DNA from 2 places in the Cellvibrio sp. ARAG 10.3 genome. Region 1 is predicted to be linked to the other one. Evidence: predicted binding sites of a transcription regulator. Region 1 holds the regulator's gene; the other holds the start of a gene.
What was found. The regulator LexA, encoded in region 1, represses DNA repair genes until DNA is damaged. The targets are predictions, from matches to a motif close to ACTGTNTNTANANACAGT.

Region 2: uvrD (DNA helicase II) is a predicted target of LexA. The motif match lies at 5,513-5,530, and genes of this name have one in related genera.

What each region holds. Positions count from the first base shown of each region.
Region 1 is NZ_JBPYCU010000002.1:343,289-351,442, reverse strand. It holds gene ACSV5M_RS04210 (hypothetical protein) at 1-856, shown strand, start outside; gene ACSV5M_RS04205 (TraB/GumN family protein) at 853-1,824, shown strand; gene ACSV5M_RS04200 (hypothetical protein) at 1,900-2,160, shown strand; gene ACSV5M_RS04195 (cell division inhibitor SulA) at 2,211-2,618, opposite strand; gene lexA (transcriptional repressor LexA) at 2,611-3,213, opposite strand; gene ACSV5M_RS04185 (DUF2845 domain-containing protein) at 3,317-3,637, opposite strand; gene ACSV5M_RS04180 (SDR family oxidoreductase) at 3,794-4,630, opposite strand; gene ACSV5M_RS04175 (glycoside hydrolase family 18 protein) at 4,803-5,969, shown strand; gene acnB (bifunctional aconitate hydratase 2/2-methylisocitrate dehydratase) at 6,042-8,154, opposite strand, start outside.
Region 2 is NZ_JBPYCU010000001.1:485,771-493,924, forward strand. It holds gene recG (ATP-dependent DNA helicase RecG) at 1-1,536, shown strand, start outside; gene ACSV5M_RS02020 (HDOD domain-containing protein) at 1,750-3,150, shown strand; gene ACSV5M_RS02025 (fumarylacetoacetate hydrolase family protein) at 3,304-4,086, shown strand; gene ACSV5M_RS02030 (acyl-CoA thioesterase) at 4,132-4,542, shown strand; gene ACSV5M_RS02035 (EAL domain-containing protein) at 4,548-5,318, opposite strand; gene uvrD (DNA helicase II) at 5,614-7,824, shown strand; gene ACSV5M_RS02045 (TRAP transporter substrate-binding protein) at 8,023-8,154, shown strand, end outside.

The DNA.
Region 1 (8,154 bases):
GCACATTGATTCTCAGGCCTGGCCTGATGGAATCGGGGGGATTCGCCTGGGATTCAATCAACAAAAACGTCGTGAATTTAATAATGATGCTGCGTTTAAGGCGGCTTATCTGGCAGCGGTCCAGGAATACGAAGCCATCAGGCGCGATATTGACCGACGTCTGGATCAGCAACGCCTGGCCCACAACATTGCCCTCCATGATCCGGTCAATACCGCCACGTTAAATGGCTGGTTGAACGAATTGCCGCAACCCTTGATAACGTTAGAAAATGAAAAACGTGCGGCCATGTATGCCTATACGGCTATGCAGGATTTGCGGGTGGGAGATGTTGTCAAAGTGCCATGTTTTACACCCCATGCATTACAACACGGCGTGCGCACCGTTGAATTCCAGACGCCAGTCTATGAAAGAAAAATTCTGTCTTTCACGCAAAAAGTTTTGACCCAAACACACTGGGACACAGCTGCAGCACTTGCAAACGTCTCGCTTGAAACACCCGCCACTCCCGAGCTTGAGCAGATAAATTCCACAGCTGGGGTTGTAGTTGAACGTGTCGTCGAGTTTCATGATTTTGAAGTCTTGCGCGTAATCTTGAGCGCAGGATCGCGCCATCAATTACCAGTTTGTGTTAGCTACCGCCTGTTGATGGTTATATCCGGCAGCCTTGTGTGCTATGCAACGGAGTCTTCAATGCTTACGCAGGCAAAATATACCGATACCTCTACTTATCTAGCGTCGCAAGCAGTCTTATTGCCTGCATCGCTCGCTCACACTGAGTGGCAGGCCGGTGACGAAGGTGCCATTGTGCTGCTGGCGTTGCCCAAAGAAACTGATCGCGATGGTGAATGCATATGAAACTATGCATTCATTCGGTGATTGCGAAGCGCAGAACATTTTTATGGATTATTGTTACTTGCTTCTATAGCTCGGCTTTGCATGCTGCATCGCAGCCCCTGTTGTGGCAGGTGCAGGATAAGGATTCCCGAGTTCGCCTATATCTATTTGGCTCGTTACATTACGGCGATGAAGCATTCTATCCTTTGCCTGATGCCGTGCTTCAGGCGCATCGAGATTCAGATGTATTGGCTGTTGAATTGGATATCGATGCACTGGATGGAGAAAAAGTGCGCGCGGCCCTCAAGCAATATGGCTATTACCCCAGCGAGAAAAATTTACAAACCCAGCTCGGTGAGAAAATGTGGAAAACATTAACGCAAGTATCCGAGAATCTGGGAGGCGATGCGCAGCAGTTGAAACAATTTAAACCTTGGTTGGCAGCTATGCAGTTGACCAACATGCAATTGGCACGGAGTGATTATCAGCAAGCGTTAGGCCTGGATAAATATTTTCTGACTGCATCACGGGATAAAAAAATTATTCTGGAACTGGAGTCACTTGATGAGCAAATGCAATTATTTAATCAGTTAAGTGACGCAGAACAAATTGAATTTTTGCAGGTTACCTTGAATGAGCAGGGCAAGGCAGAGGAAAGCTTGAAAAGATTGGCAGATGCCTGGTATCAAGGTGATGAACCCACATTAAATGAATTGGTATTCAGTTCATTTCGCCAGAGAAAATTGGGGCATAGGCTCTATCAATTTATTTTCGTTGAACGCAATAAACAAATGCTGCAAATAATTGATACATATATGAAAAAAGCGCAAAAAATTTTTCTCGTTGTGGGTATTGGTCATATGTTGGGCGAGGACGGGCTGGTAGCGCTGTTGGAAGCGCAGGGATATCAAGTGACCTTGGTTACTGGGGTTACTACGGAGGTTAATAGGGGTATTAACGCGGCGGTTAACACGGGGCGGGATGATTGATGCAAGGCGGGTTAATGTTAGAATAAAGCCGTTTTTTCCTTTGCAGGTCAACACTGCAAAACAATAGAGGTTAGTATGCCATCAACGCTATATGAAATTGCCGAGTTACCTAACGGCGATGTCGTGCTGAGAAAAGTCGATGATGAGGGTGGGGAGCCTTTGGTGCGGCTTTGTTTTTCAACAGAATCCCTGGCTTTTATGGGGGAAGCAAAATTTGAGGTCGCGAAAGCGATGATTGAAGCCGGGATGGAAGCCGCCACTGAGCTGGCGGAGCAGGAGCATCTGGATGAGTTTTCTGAAGGTATTCCTGAATTTGAGAAGCCGATCCTGCATTGATTCTATTGGGGCTTTCCGTGCCCCTGCGTCTTCTGATATCTCTCAATGACCTACCGCACGCGCAGTAATAACCCCTGACAATTGCCACGCATCGCAGCAGCTTCCAACTGTTTCAATTCCTTGTCAGTTAATTTGCCGGGGCTGGCGATAACGGTGTGGCTGTTACCTGCCGCCAATGCTTCCCATGTAATCCACAAGGTGTTATGCTGTTCATGGCAATGAATCAGGCGGATCAACCGGGTATCGATACCAAAGCTTTCCAGTGATTGGCGTGTGATGTTGTGGGGCGCAACCCAGGTAATCCAGCGGTCGTGGCAGGTCTTACTGAGATAGGCCAACATTGGCAATAGCAGCGCCGCCTGTTCCGGAGAATGACTGGTTAATACCAACTCAGTTACACCCTTGTTATAGCGGGGTGCACTGCCGGGTTGTTCATCAATACGTACGGTATTAGTCACGACGGATTACTCCTACGCTTAAACCCTCGATACAAAAATCCTGATCCCGCAGATCTACTTCAATCACGTTAAAGTCAGGATTCTCTGGCCAGAGTTCGACTTGAGCCCGATTACCGATGCGTTTGAAACGTTTCACGGTCACTTCCTCGCCGATTCGCGCCACAACAATCTGGCCATTGCGCGCCTGATCAGTCCTGTGCACTGCGAGTAAGTCGCCATCCAGGATACCGGCATCCTTCATACTCATACCTTGCACACGTAACAGGTAATCCGCGCTGGGAGAAAAGAAGCTGTAAGGAATATTGCAGTAATCTTCGATATGTTCCTGGGCAAGGATAGGGCTACCGGCTGCAACCCGACCGACGACAGGAATACCATTATGGGATTCCGGCAAACGAATCCCGCGTGATGCACCAGGGATAATTTCGATTGCCCCTTTTTTTGCCAGGGCTTTGATATGTTCCTCAGCAGCGTTGGCAGACTTATAACCGAGTATGCGAGCAATCTCTGCGCGCGTTGGCGGATAACCGGTTTCTTCGGTGTAGCTCTTGATCAACTGCAGGACTTGTTCCTGGCGGGAGGTCAGATTGGCCATAGGGCGCTCCTGATGAATCTGTTTATTTATACAGGTGTTGTGATTATATACAGTATTTCATCATCCGCAACCCCCTTTTTTCAAGGGGCGGGGCGCCTGAAGTTTAAAGGCGTCGTCCGTTTTTAATCGCCTGGAGTTTGCCGCGTTTGAAATAGAGGTGTTGAATGAACTGGCCGGCACCAGGATGGTAAGTCCACAGGTCAACTTCTTCGCAAGGGACAATGATGGTGGTGTTGGCTTGGCCGACAATGGTGATGGGCTCGCAGTAGCTGTCGGTAAATACCGGCTCCCCGCACCGGTCGATAACATCCGCTTTGGTGTCCCCGGTTTGGATCAGCGAGTTGCTGCAACGCATGGAATCCGCCAATGCGGGTTGTAAATATAATCCGCCGAGAAGGAGCGCGAGATAAGCGCAAATTTTCATGTGATTACCTCAAGGTGGCAGTGGGTGCCGTTGATGGATGATATGCCGTTTGTAGAAAGCTCCGGCCGGATTGTTCGTGCATTTTGACCTGGCTCAGGGTCAGTAATTCCTGTGATGCTGTCGCCTGATATTGCCAGCCCCTGACTTAACTGAAGCTTAACTTCCCGCACGACGTAAGACCCTGTCCATCATCCGTGTACTTAGTATACGTTGCAGAATGCTCATCAAATATGTCGGAAATGTAACGCAATAGCGTGGTTTAGGTGAATCACTTTCCAGCGCGTGTTTCAAGCGCCGGTAAACCGCCTCCGGTCCCAGGGTAAAGGGCGCGGCGGGGCCAGGCTTACTGAGTCGCTGTATGGCCGATGCATATTGATCGGCAAAGCGGCTCTTGTCAGTATCGATATTGGTTTTCAATGCGATGAGGGCATTTTTGCGAAAGTCACTGAGGATGGGGCCCGGCTCAATAAGGCTGACATACACGCCGGTGCCGTCCAGCTCAAGTCGCAAGGTATCCGTCAGCCCCTCAATGGCGAACTTGCTGGCATTGTATGCGCCCCGCAACGGCATGGCCGCGAAACCGAGGATCGAGCTATTCTGAATAATGCGTCCCTGGCCCTGCTGAATCATGAGCGGCAGAATTTTATTCGTGAGCTCCAGCCATCCGAACACATTGGTTTCAAATTGGCGGCGCAATACATCGCGGCTCAGATCTTCTACTGCGCCGGGTTGGCCATAAGCTCCGTTGTTGAATAATCCATAGAGTTTTCCCTCTGTGAGTTCCAATGTTTGGCTTACCGCCCGTTCAATACTGGCGGAATCTGTCAGGTCCAGTTGGATGCACGTCAGGCCGTCAGCCTGGAGACGTGATACATCGGTGAGCTTGCGGCAGGAGGCAATCACCTGGAAGCCATCCGCCTGCAATGCTTTTGCGCAATAGTAACCAATGCCGGTAGAGGCGCCGGTGATCAAAACACTTTTATTACCTTTCATGGCGATAACCTTGTGAGCAGCATGCAAATGCGTTGATTAAGCATTCCTTAACAAAACTTCCTTTCAAATTGGTCGATATTTATTGCACTATAAGCCCGCTTGTTCGGGCCGCGCCCGAAAAAAATAAAATGATATTGGCAATGATATTTCTTCAATACGGGGTTAACTATTTATGAAATCCTTATATCTGATGTGTTTTGGTTTACTTCTGGCCGTTCTCTTGATGGGGTGTCAGGATGATGGAACGGCTTCTTCTGACGTTATTCAACCGCAAGCAGAGAGTGACACCGCTGTCATGCCGAAACAACCACCTTTGCACGATTTTAAAGTGATTGCTTATTACATGGAGGACGGTTCTGATCTGGAGCGTTACAACTTCAATCACCTTACTCACATCATCTACAGCTTCTTGCATCTGAATGGCAATCAACTCAGTTTTGATTCAGATGTAGATAAGCTGGCGCTGCAACGCCTAATTGCATTAAAAGAACAATATCCGCATCTCAAGGTGATGTTATCACTCGGAGGCTGGGGCGGCTGTGAAACCTGTTCCGAGGTCTTCAACAGTGCAGAAAATCGTGCGGCCTTTGCGCAGTCCACCCTGGCGATTATTGAAGAGTACGGCGCAGATGGTATCGACCTGGATTGGGAATACCCGACCATCCCCGGCCATCCCGGTCACCCTTATGCGGATTATGATAAGGATAATTTCACGGCATTGACCCAGGCGTTACGCGATAGCTTTGGTGATCGCTATGAATTAAGTTTTGCCGCCGGAGGCTTCGATAATTTTTTGCAGAACGCGGTGGATTGGGATGCAATTATGCCGCTGTTTGATAATGTCAATCTGATGAGCTACGACATCGTTAACGGCGCGACACCACATACAGGACATCACACTGCGCTTTACTCCACACCCGAACAAAAAGACTCTACGGATAACGCCGTGCAATTCTTGTTAAGCAAAGGTGTGCCGCCGGAAAAAATAGTGATTGGCGCCGCGTTTTATGCACGTGTTTGGGAAAACGTTGAAAATATCAATCTGGGTTTATATCAGCCCGGTAATCACATTGAAGGCGCGAAATTTAAAGATTACGCCACGGCCTATGCTCCAGAGGAGGGTTACGTTTATTATTGGGACCATATTGCCAAGGCGCCTGTTATATACAATGAAGCCAAAAAAATCTTTGTTACCTTCGATGATAAACGTTCTATCACCGCTAAAGTGCGTTACATCAAGGCTCGTCGACTGGGCGGCATTATGTTTTGGCAACTGCCCCATGACAGTGATAAAGACGGTTTAGTGGAGACCATTTATCGCGAAAAATCGGTGCCGTAAAAACACTCCTTCCACGAAGCGCCCAATAAAAAACCCGCCGAAGCGGGTTTTTTATTGCAGCAAAACAATCGTTTAAACGGCGACTGTTTGAATTTCCACAGCGGCAATGCGCTTGCCTTCATCCGCTGATTTTTGGTAGCTCTCAATTTCATTGAAGTTGAGGTAGCGATAAATATCACCGGACATACTGTCGAGTTTCTGCGCGTACTGCATGTATTCGTCAAAGTTAGGCAGTTTGCCCAACACCGCTGCTACTGCCGCCAGCTCGGCCGATGCCAGATACACATTGGCGCCGTTGCCAAGACGGTTGGGGAAGTTACGGGTTGAGGTCGATACCACCGTCGAGTTTGGGGCAACGCGTGCCTGGTTACCCATACACAATGAGCAGCCCGGCATCTCAGTGCGTGCACCTTTACGGCCGTAAATATTGTAGAAGCCTTCTTCCATCAATTGATGCTCGTCCATCTTGGTCGGTGGCGCAATCCACAGACGGGTAGACAATTCATCTTTGGTGGCGTCAAGCAGTTTACCTGCGGCGCGGAAGTGACCGATGTTGGTCATGCACGAACCGATAAAGACTTCATCAATCTTGTCACCAGCAACTTCGGACAATACTTTCACATCGTCCGGATCGTTAGGGCAGGCGAGGATCGGTTCTTTCACATCGGCCAGATCAATCTCGATAACCGCTGCGTATTCCGCGTCAGCATCCGCTTCCATCAGCACCGGATTCGCCAGCCACTCTTCCATCTTGCGTGCACGGCGCTCAAGGGTGCGGACATCGCCGTAACCTTGTTCGATCATCCAGCGCAGCATGGTGATGTTGGAGTTCAGGTACTCAATGATCGGTTCTTTATCCAGCTTGATAGTACAGCCGGCAGCAGAACGCTCAGCAGATGCATCAGAGATTTCAAACGCCTGCTCAACTTTCAGCTTGGGCAAACCTTCTACTTCCAGAATGCGGCCAGAGAAGATGTTCTTTTTGCCTTTCTTCTCGACAGTCAACAAGCCTTGCTTGATGGCGTACAGCGGAATGGCGTTAACCAGATCGCGCAGGGTGATGCCCGGTTGCATTTCGCCTTTGAAACGCACCAGTACCGACTCCGGCATATCCAATGGCATCACGCCGGTTGCCGCGGCAAAGGCCACCAGGCCAGAACCGGCCGGGAAGGAGATACCGATAGGGAAACGGGTGTGAGAGTCGCCGCCGGTGCCGACAGTGTCGGGCAACAGCATGCGGTTCAGCCAGCTGTGGATGATGCCGTCGCCCGGACGCAGGGACACGCCGCCACGGGTCATGATGAAATCCGGCAGGGTGTGCTGGGTCTCAATGTCTACCGGCTTGGGGTAAGCCGCCGTGTGGCAGAAGGACTGCATGGTCAGGTCGGCGGAGAAGCCGAGACAGGCCAGGTCTTTCAGCTCATCGCGCGTCATCGGGCCGGTGGTGTCCTGGGAGCCCACGGTGGTCATATAGGGTTCACAGTAGGTGCCGGGGCGGATACCGGTGGTACCGCAGGCTTTACCTACCATTTTCTGTGCGAGGGTATAGCCTTTGCCGCTGTCTACTGGCGCTTGGGGCAAGCGGAACAGGGTGCTTGCAGGCAAGCCCAGAGAAGCGCGCGCCTTGGTGGTCAGGCCGCGACCGATGATCAGCGGAATACGGCCGCCAGCCTGGACTTCGTCCAGCAATACGTCGGACTTCAGACTGAACTCGGAAATCACCGCGCCGGTGTCGATGTTGAGGATCTTGCCTTCATACGGGCGAATCTCAATCGCATCGCCCATGTTCAGGTTGTCCACCGGGGCTTCAAATACCAACGCGCCCGCATCTTCCATGGTGTTGTAGAAAATGGGTGCGACTTTACTGCCGATACATACACCGCCTGTGCGCTTGTTGGGCACGCCGGGAATATCCTCGCCGATAAACCACAGCACGGAGTTGGTGGCAGATTTACGGGAAGAGCCGGTGCCGACCACATCACCCACAAACGCTAATGGATAGCCTTTGGTTTTCAGTTGCTCGATTTGTTTGATCGGGCCGATGCTGCCTGGCTCGTCTGGTGTCAGGCCTTCGCGGGCCATCTTGAACATTGCTAATGCGTGTAGCGGGATGTCCGGGCGCGACCAGGCATCGGGCGCGGGGGAAAGGTCATCGGTGTTGGTTTCGCCGGTGACTTTGAATACG
Region 2 (8,154 bases), on a different contig from region 1:
CCCGATGCCTTGCGCCGCCGCCTGGGCCAGATTCCCCTGGCAGATGCCCTGCGGTTTCTGCATCAACCACCCCAGGATGTGGATGTCCGCCAATTGCAGGAAGGTGAACACCCCTACCAACGACGGTTGGCGTTTGAAGAGCTGCTTGCCCACCACCTGAGCTTGCTACTTTTGCGTCGCCAGGCTCAGGCCGATGGCGCCCTGGCGTTACACCCCGGGCCCGAGTTGCAACAGGCTCTTCGAGCGCAATTGGGGTTTCAGTTAACCGCTGCCCAGGAGCGGGTGATGGAGGAGATCGCAACGGACATGGCCAGGCCCTTGCCCATGTTGCGCCTGGTGCAGGGCGATGTCGGCTCAGGCAAGACGGTGGTCGCGGCGCTGGCTGCCCTGATTGCCGTCGCCAGCGGTATGCAGGCCGCCATCATGGCCCCCACGGAGATCCTGGCGGAGCAACACCGGCTCAACTTCGGCCGTTGGCTGGAACCCCTGGGTATCCAGGTGGGGTGGCTGACCGGGCGCCTTAAAGTCAGCGAGCGGCGCGAACAGCTGGACGCGATTCGCACAGGCGCCGCCCGTGTCATTGTGGGTACTCACGCGCTGTTTCAGGAGGGGGTGGAATTTGCGGCATTGGGGTTGATTATTATCGACGAACAGCATCGATTTGGCGTTCATCAGCGCCTATCGTTACGGGAAAAAGGCGCAGCCGGCCATTTGCGGCCGCATCAATTGATCATGACTGCCACACCTATTCCACGCACCCTGGCGATGAGTGCCTATGCGGATCTGGATTGCTCGGTGATCGACGAGCTGCCGCCGGGCCGTACACCGGTGACCACGGTTGTTATTAGCGATCAGCGCCGTGAAGAGGTGATTGAGCGGGTGCGCCTCGCGTGCGAGCAGGGGCGTCAGGCTTATTGGGTGTGCACGCTGATCGAAGAATCGGAAACCCTCGCGGCCCAAGCGGCCCAGGTCACGGCGGAAAGCCTGGCGGAGTCCCTGCCCCATCTGCGTATTGCCCTGATCCATGGCCGGCTCAAACCAGCGGAAAAAGATCAGGTCATGACGGCATTCAAGGCCGGTGACGTCGATCTGCTGGTGGCGACTACGGTCATTGAGGTGGGCGTGGATGTCCCCAACGCCAGCCTGATGATTATTGAGAACCCGGAGCGCCTCGGCCTGGCCCAGCTCCATCAACTGCGCGGTCGCGTAGGGCGCGGCGCCACCGCCAGCCATTGCGTGCTCTTGTACGGTTCGCCACTGTCCCGCCTCAGCCGCGAGCGCCTGCGGGTGATGCGTGAAACTAACGATGGCTTTGTGATCGCCGAAGAAGATTTACAACTGCGCGGTGCTGGCGAGGTGTTGGGGACCCGCCAGACCGGTGATATGCAGTTCAAGATTGCCGATCTCCAGCGCGATGCGCATTTACTACCCGAGGTGAAAGACGCCGCCCAGGTGCTGATGGAAGAATATCCGGAACTGTGTCACGAAATCGTGCAACGCTGGCTGGGCAACAATCAGGAATACCTTCATGTTTAATAAAGCTGACCTATGCTTCCAAGGCTGTGTCTGTGAAAAATCGCACAGCCTGAAAGATGCGTTGCTGAATCTGGCGCCATCTTGTGTGATGGATTGGGCTAAACTGGATAAACCCGGTGTCCGAATGCTTTGGACGCAGCCCACGCGCACTTTGAGCTGGTCAATCAACCGTTTGTACAATAATGAAAGCCGACATCAAAGAAGGAGTAGGCCGTGACAGTCCCGACGAGTGTTCAATCATTATTGAATGATCAGAATATTCACTACGATATCGCCGCTACCCCCGTCGATGCGAACAACAACCGCCTGTGGCACGACCAGCACCTGCGCAATATGGGGGCCGCGAAGTCGGTCATCCTGCAGGATGCCAAAGGGCGTATCCAGGTCATCATTGCGGCGGACAGCCTGCTCGACCTCAAGGCGGTCAATCGTCATCTGAGCCGCGAGCTGCATGCCACCAGCCCGGAAGAACTGGCCAAGTTCTGCCAGACCCATGCGGTGCAATCTGTACCGGCGCTGCCCAAACTGGCCGGCCTGTTGACTCTGGTGGATAAAAGCCTGCTGGATCGCGACGAAATCCTGCTGGATTCCGGTAATGAAGAGCAGTTGCTGCACCTGAACCGCGCGGCGTTTCAGCATGTACTGGAAGACGCGATCATCTGTGATATCGCGGTCCCCCTGACACCGCTGGAGGCGGAAAACCTCAGCGCCAGTGATACCGACCTGATCCTCGGCGCCGTGCGTAATTTCACTCAGTTGCGCATCAAGCAACGCCTGGAAGAAACCCTGGAATTACCCCCCTTGTCGGATACTGCCCAGCGCATTATCCAATTGCGCGTAAACCCCAACGCCGATGTCAGCGACCTGGCGCAGATTGTAGAGACTGATCCCAGCCTCGCCGCCCAGGTGGTCAGTTGGGCGGCCTCGCCCTACTACTCGGCGCCCGGCAAGATTAAATCCATCCATGATGCCATCGTGCGGGTACTCGGCTTTGATATGGTGCTCAACCTGGCCCTGGGTCTGGCACTTGGCCGCAGCCTCCACATTCCAAAAGACGGGCCTCACGGTTCACTGCCTTACTGGCAGCAATCGGTCTATATGGCCGCCACTATTGAAGGGCTGGTAACCGCAATTCCCCGCGATCATCGCCCCAGCTTCGGCATGGCTTACCTGTGCGGGCTGTTGCACAACTTTGGCTTCCTGATTCTGGCAGAGGTATTTCCACCCCATTTCCGTGCCTATTGCGAGATGGCGGATGCCAATCCACACACCACCCATCAAGCCATTGAACGGCATCTGATTGGCGTCACCCGGGAGCAGATCGCCAGCGCCTTGATGTCGCTGTGGTCGATGCCGGAGGAAGTTGTCATCGCCTTGCGTCACCAGAGCAACCCCGGTTACAGCGGCGAACACCATGAATACGCCAAGCTGATCTTCGTCGCCCAGCGTTTGCTGTACCAGCACAACATTGGCCGCGGTCCCAAACTGGAGGTTCCCGAGGACATCTTTGAAGCGTTACACCTGGACCCTGAGAAGGCACGCACCACAGTCACCAACATCATCGAATCCGAAGACGAGTTAAAACATATTGCTTTACAGCTCACCCCGCACTGATCGACGTCGCTAAACCCTCCTCCCGGTCAGGGAGGCATCAGTGCGGGATGAGACAAAACCTTTTCATCGACTATGACCCGCAGCCCGCTTGCGGGTAAACTCTCAGCACCTCGCTGTGTGAGAGCAGCGTTACGTCATCGATGAGAAATTCCTATGTCTGAACATGCAAGTGCCGCTGTTGCTGCGGCCAAGATCCTTGTCGCGCGCCGCCTTACCGGAGAGGCAGGGCCGCGTTTACCCGAGCCTTGCCGCCCGGCGGATATCGAGGCCGCGCTGGCCATCCAGGCGGCGGTAACCGACCTCTGGTGCGAAAGCCAGGACGATTCCGTCGGCGCCTGGAAGTGCCTGCAACCGCCACCGGACAAGCTGGTGGTCGGCCCCATCTATACCTCCACCATCAACAGTATTCCGCCGGTCGCGATCTGGCCCAAGGGTGATCATGCGCGCATCGAGCCAGAACTGGCGTTCTTCTTCGGTAAAGACCTGCCGCCGCGCGCTGAACCCTATACGCCCGCCGATGTGGATGCCGCCATCGCGCGTACTCATTTGGCACTGGAATTGATCAACAGCCGCTACGAAGACCCGGCCAGCGCCGCGTTCCCGGAGATGCTGGCTGACGGCCTGGTCAATCAGGGGCTGTTTATTGGCCCGGAGGTGAGCGCGGAAAAATCCAGACAGGCCAGCGAGATTCAAATCCATATCGAATATGCCAACGGCGAGACCAGCGAGCACGCCGGTCGCCATCCCAATACCCATCCGCGGGCGCCGCTGTACTGGCTGGCGGAATTCCTGCGCAGTCGGGGTCAGGGTATTGTGGCGGGGCAAGCGGTCATCACCGGTTCTTACGCCGGTGTTATAGAAGTACCATTGAACACCAACATCAAGGTCTACTACACCGACCTCGGGATGTTGGAAGTCAGCTTCACGGCGAAGTGATCGCGCATATCATCCGCCGGTAAAGACAACTCAGGAGTAGTGTCTATGTCTGAATCAAACGCCGAAAAGCCCTTTTTTTCCTGCCAGATTCCGGTTCGTTGGGGCGATATGGATGCCTTCGGGCACGTCAATAACACCCTGTACCTGCGCTATATAGAGGAGGCGCGCTTCCAGTGGATGATGAGCAAAGGCATCCCCATCGGTGGCGATTCCTACCCCGTGGTGGTGAAGATCGGTTGCACCTTTTACCGGCCGGTATTCCACCCGGAAACCTTGCGCATCGATTGCTATATCTCCGATCCGGGCCGTTCCAGTTTTATGGTGGATTACAAGATCTACACCTCGGCTGACCCGGAGAATCCGGTAGCCGACAGCTTTTCCAAGGTTGTCTGGGTCGACGGCAAGACAGGAAAATCCATGCCACTACCGGATGCAGTGCGCGCCTGGTTTGATTAACCGGCTCAGTCGTCCAGTAGGCCGAAATCTACCGGTGGCAAGTGTTCAACAGCCGGTTTAGCAAACAAATAACCTTGGAAAAGGTTAACCCCCATCGCGCGCAGGGTATCCAGCTCTGCGCGGGTTTCCACGCCTTCCGCGATGATGGTGATATCCAGCTCCAGCGCGGTACTCACCACGCCTTTCACAATAGATTGACGAACACGATTACTGTCGAGGTTGCGGATGAGATCCATGTCCAGCTTGATGATGTGTGGCTGAAATTCGGCCAGCAAATTCAAACCGGCGTGACCTGCGCCAAAGTCATCAATGGCCGTAATGAAACCGCGGTTGCGATACTCGGAAAAAATATTGGCCAGGTGGTCTGGGTCGCGGATGGGTTCGGATTCGGTGACTTCGAAGATTATTCGCTCACACGGAAAGTTATTCTTTCGCGCCGCCTCCAGAGTTGAACGAATGCAGGCGGCGGGGCGGTAAACAGCGTTAGGCAGAAAATTAATGCTCAGATAAGACTGCATCTGCAAACGGGTAGCCCATTCGATAGCCCGTATTCGGCACAATTGATCAAACTGGTACCGGTTGGCCTCGGTGACCTGGCTGAGGATGGCGTATGCACCCTCGCCGTTGATGCCGCGTACTAGCGCCTCATGGGCAAAGACCTCGCGTTTACTGATATCTATAATCGGCTGAAATGCCATGGTGAATTCAAACGGCAGGGGCGGCATGCTTTTGCAATCCACGCATCCGGCGGGTCGGCTATCTATCTTTTCTGACATTCACAACCTCATGATTCATCTCGGAAATTTGCCTGTAACGGCCCTCAAGTTCCCCAAAGTATAGGCGACCGGACGTTAGGGGGCAGTCAGAAAATCATCGCCACGCCACGGGCAGATGCGCCTCGCCATTCGGTAGCGCCAAGTAGAGCTCGCAGAACAACCGGCAGGTCCCGATTGCCACATCAGGGTGGCCAACTGTACATCCACACAGTAAAATCGGACGAACCCCTGAATCAGCGCTGGAAAAACGGTAGACTAGCCGCCTTTCCACCGCCACCCGACGATAGACGTGCTTATGGATGTTTCGCTCCTGCTCAATCACCTTAACGATGCCCAACGTGCCGCTGTGTCAGCGCCGGCGGGCAATCAGCTGATCCTCGCCGGCGCGGGCAGTGGCAAGACGCGGGTGCTGGTGCATCGCATCGCCTGGTTGATCCAGGTCGAGCGGGTATCGCCCTATTCCATTATGGCGGTGACCTTTACCAACAAGGCGGCGCGGGAGATGCGCGGGCGCCTGGAAGAGCTGTTCAGCGAAACTCACCAGAACATCAACACGCGCAATATGTGGGTGGGGACATTTCACGGTTTGGCGCATCGCTTGTTGAAAGCCCATTGGCAGGACGCGAACCTGCCGCAGAATTTTCAGATCCTCGACAGCGATGATCAACTGCGCCTGATCAAGCGTGTGTATCAAACCCTGAATCTCGATGAGAATAAATGGCCGCATCGCCAGGCCCAGTGGTACATCAACGGCCAGAAAGATGAAGGCCTGCGCCCGCAGCATATCCAGGAAACCGGCGACCCGTTTGTGCGTACCATGTTGCAAATTTATCGCGCTTATGAAGAAGATTGCCAGCGCGGCGGCATGGTGGATTTTGCTGAGTTGCTACTGCGGGCCCACGAACTCTGGTTGAACAAACCGCATATCCTCGAACATTACCGCAATCGTTTTCCGTTTATCCTCGTCGATGAATTCCAGGATACCAACAGCGTGCAATACGCCTGGTTGCGCGTGTTGGCAGGTAAGCAATGTTATGTGACGGCGGTGGGTGATGATGATCAGTCCATCTACGGTTGGCGCGGTGCCAAGATTGAAAATATCCAGAGTTTTGCCGACGACTTTGGTAACGCGGAAACCATTCGCCTCGAACAAAATTACCGTTCCACCTCCATGATTCTTGAAGCGGCCAACGCGGTGATTGCACATAACTTTGGTCGCCTCGGCAAAGAGTTGTGGACCGAGGGCGCCGAGGGTGAGCCGATTTCGCTGTATGCAGCCTACAACGAGCAGGATGAAGCGCGGTTTATTGTGGAACGCATCCAGGAATGGATTCGCCAGGGTAACAACAAAAATGCCTGCGCGATTTTGTATCGTTCCAACGCCCAGTCGCGCGTACTGGAAGAGGCCTTGCTGCGTGAAGGCATTGCCTATCGCATCTACGGCGGCCAGCGATTCTATGATCGGCTGGAAATTAAAAACGCTGTGGCCTATATGCGTTTGATCAATAATCCCCACGATGATGCGGCGTTCGAGCGCGTCATCAATACGCCGACGCGCGGTATCGGCGGTAAAACCGTGGATGATATCCGCCAGTTTGCGCGGGAGAATGGTTGCTCACTGTGGCGCGCTGCTGAGATGATGATTTCCAATCGCGTGTTAACCGCGCGCGCTGGCAATGCGGTGCAAACCTTTATTACCCTGGTCAGCAAACTCGCTCACGACGCGAATGAAATTGATATCCATGGCGATGTGCCGACGCTGGATCAGATTGCGCGGCAGGTTATTGAAGACACCGGGCTGCTGGATTTTCATCAAAGTGAAAAAGGTGAAAAAGGCCAGGCGCGCAGCGAAAACCTGCAGGAATTGGTTAACGCCTGTCGCGTGTTCGATGTGGATGAAGAAGATGAAATGTCGGCGCTGCAACAGTTTCTCGATACGGCCGCCCTGGATGCCGGTGAAACCCAGGCTGACGAATTTGAAGATGCGGTGCAGATGATGACGCTGCACTCGGCAAAAGGTCTGGAATTTCCGTTGGTGTTTATGGCCGGTGTGGAAGAAGGTTTGTTTCCCCATAAAATGTCGGCGGATGATCCCGACCGTTTGGAAGAAGAGCGCCGCTTGTGTTACGTGGGTATTACGCGGGCGATGGAAAAACTGTTCATCAGTTATGCGGAAACCCGGCGTCTTTACGGTAACGAAACATTTAATGCGGTGTCGCGGTTTGTGAAGGAAATTCCGAGCAAGTGTATTCAGGAAGTACGTTTGAAGACGGCGGTGACGCGGCCGGTGAGTTATCAGCGTAATGCCGGTAATGCGGCGCGTTTGAGTGACAGCGGTGAGGGGACGGGTTTTCATTTGGGCCAGCGGGTGCAGCATGCGATTTTTGGCGAGGGTGTGATTTTGCATTTTGAGGGCCAGGGTGCTGGGGCGCGGGTGCAGGTGAATTTTGATAATGAAGGGAGTAAGTGGTTGATGATGCAGTATGCTAATTTGGCGGCGATATAGAGGTTGTTGAGAGTTGTGCTTTGCAATCCGTTTTTCATGCGGTTATACGTTTCGAAAACGCATGAACACTTCCCTGTGGCTCCCTCAATTCATCCGTGAATTGAGGGTTTCGAAACATATAACCGCATGAAAAACTTACAATGTGCGAGTGGCGAGAATTAAAAAACACAATATTAACCACAATAACGAATAACAATCATGACTGAAACATCCCCACAAAAAGTTAATTGGTATCCCTTGGTAATCCTGGCGCTGGTGGCAGTGTTGGTGTTGGTATTTTCGCTGTTGGTGCTGGAAAAGACCCGGGTTAAGTCCACCGGTGCGGAGGCG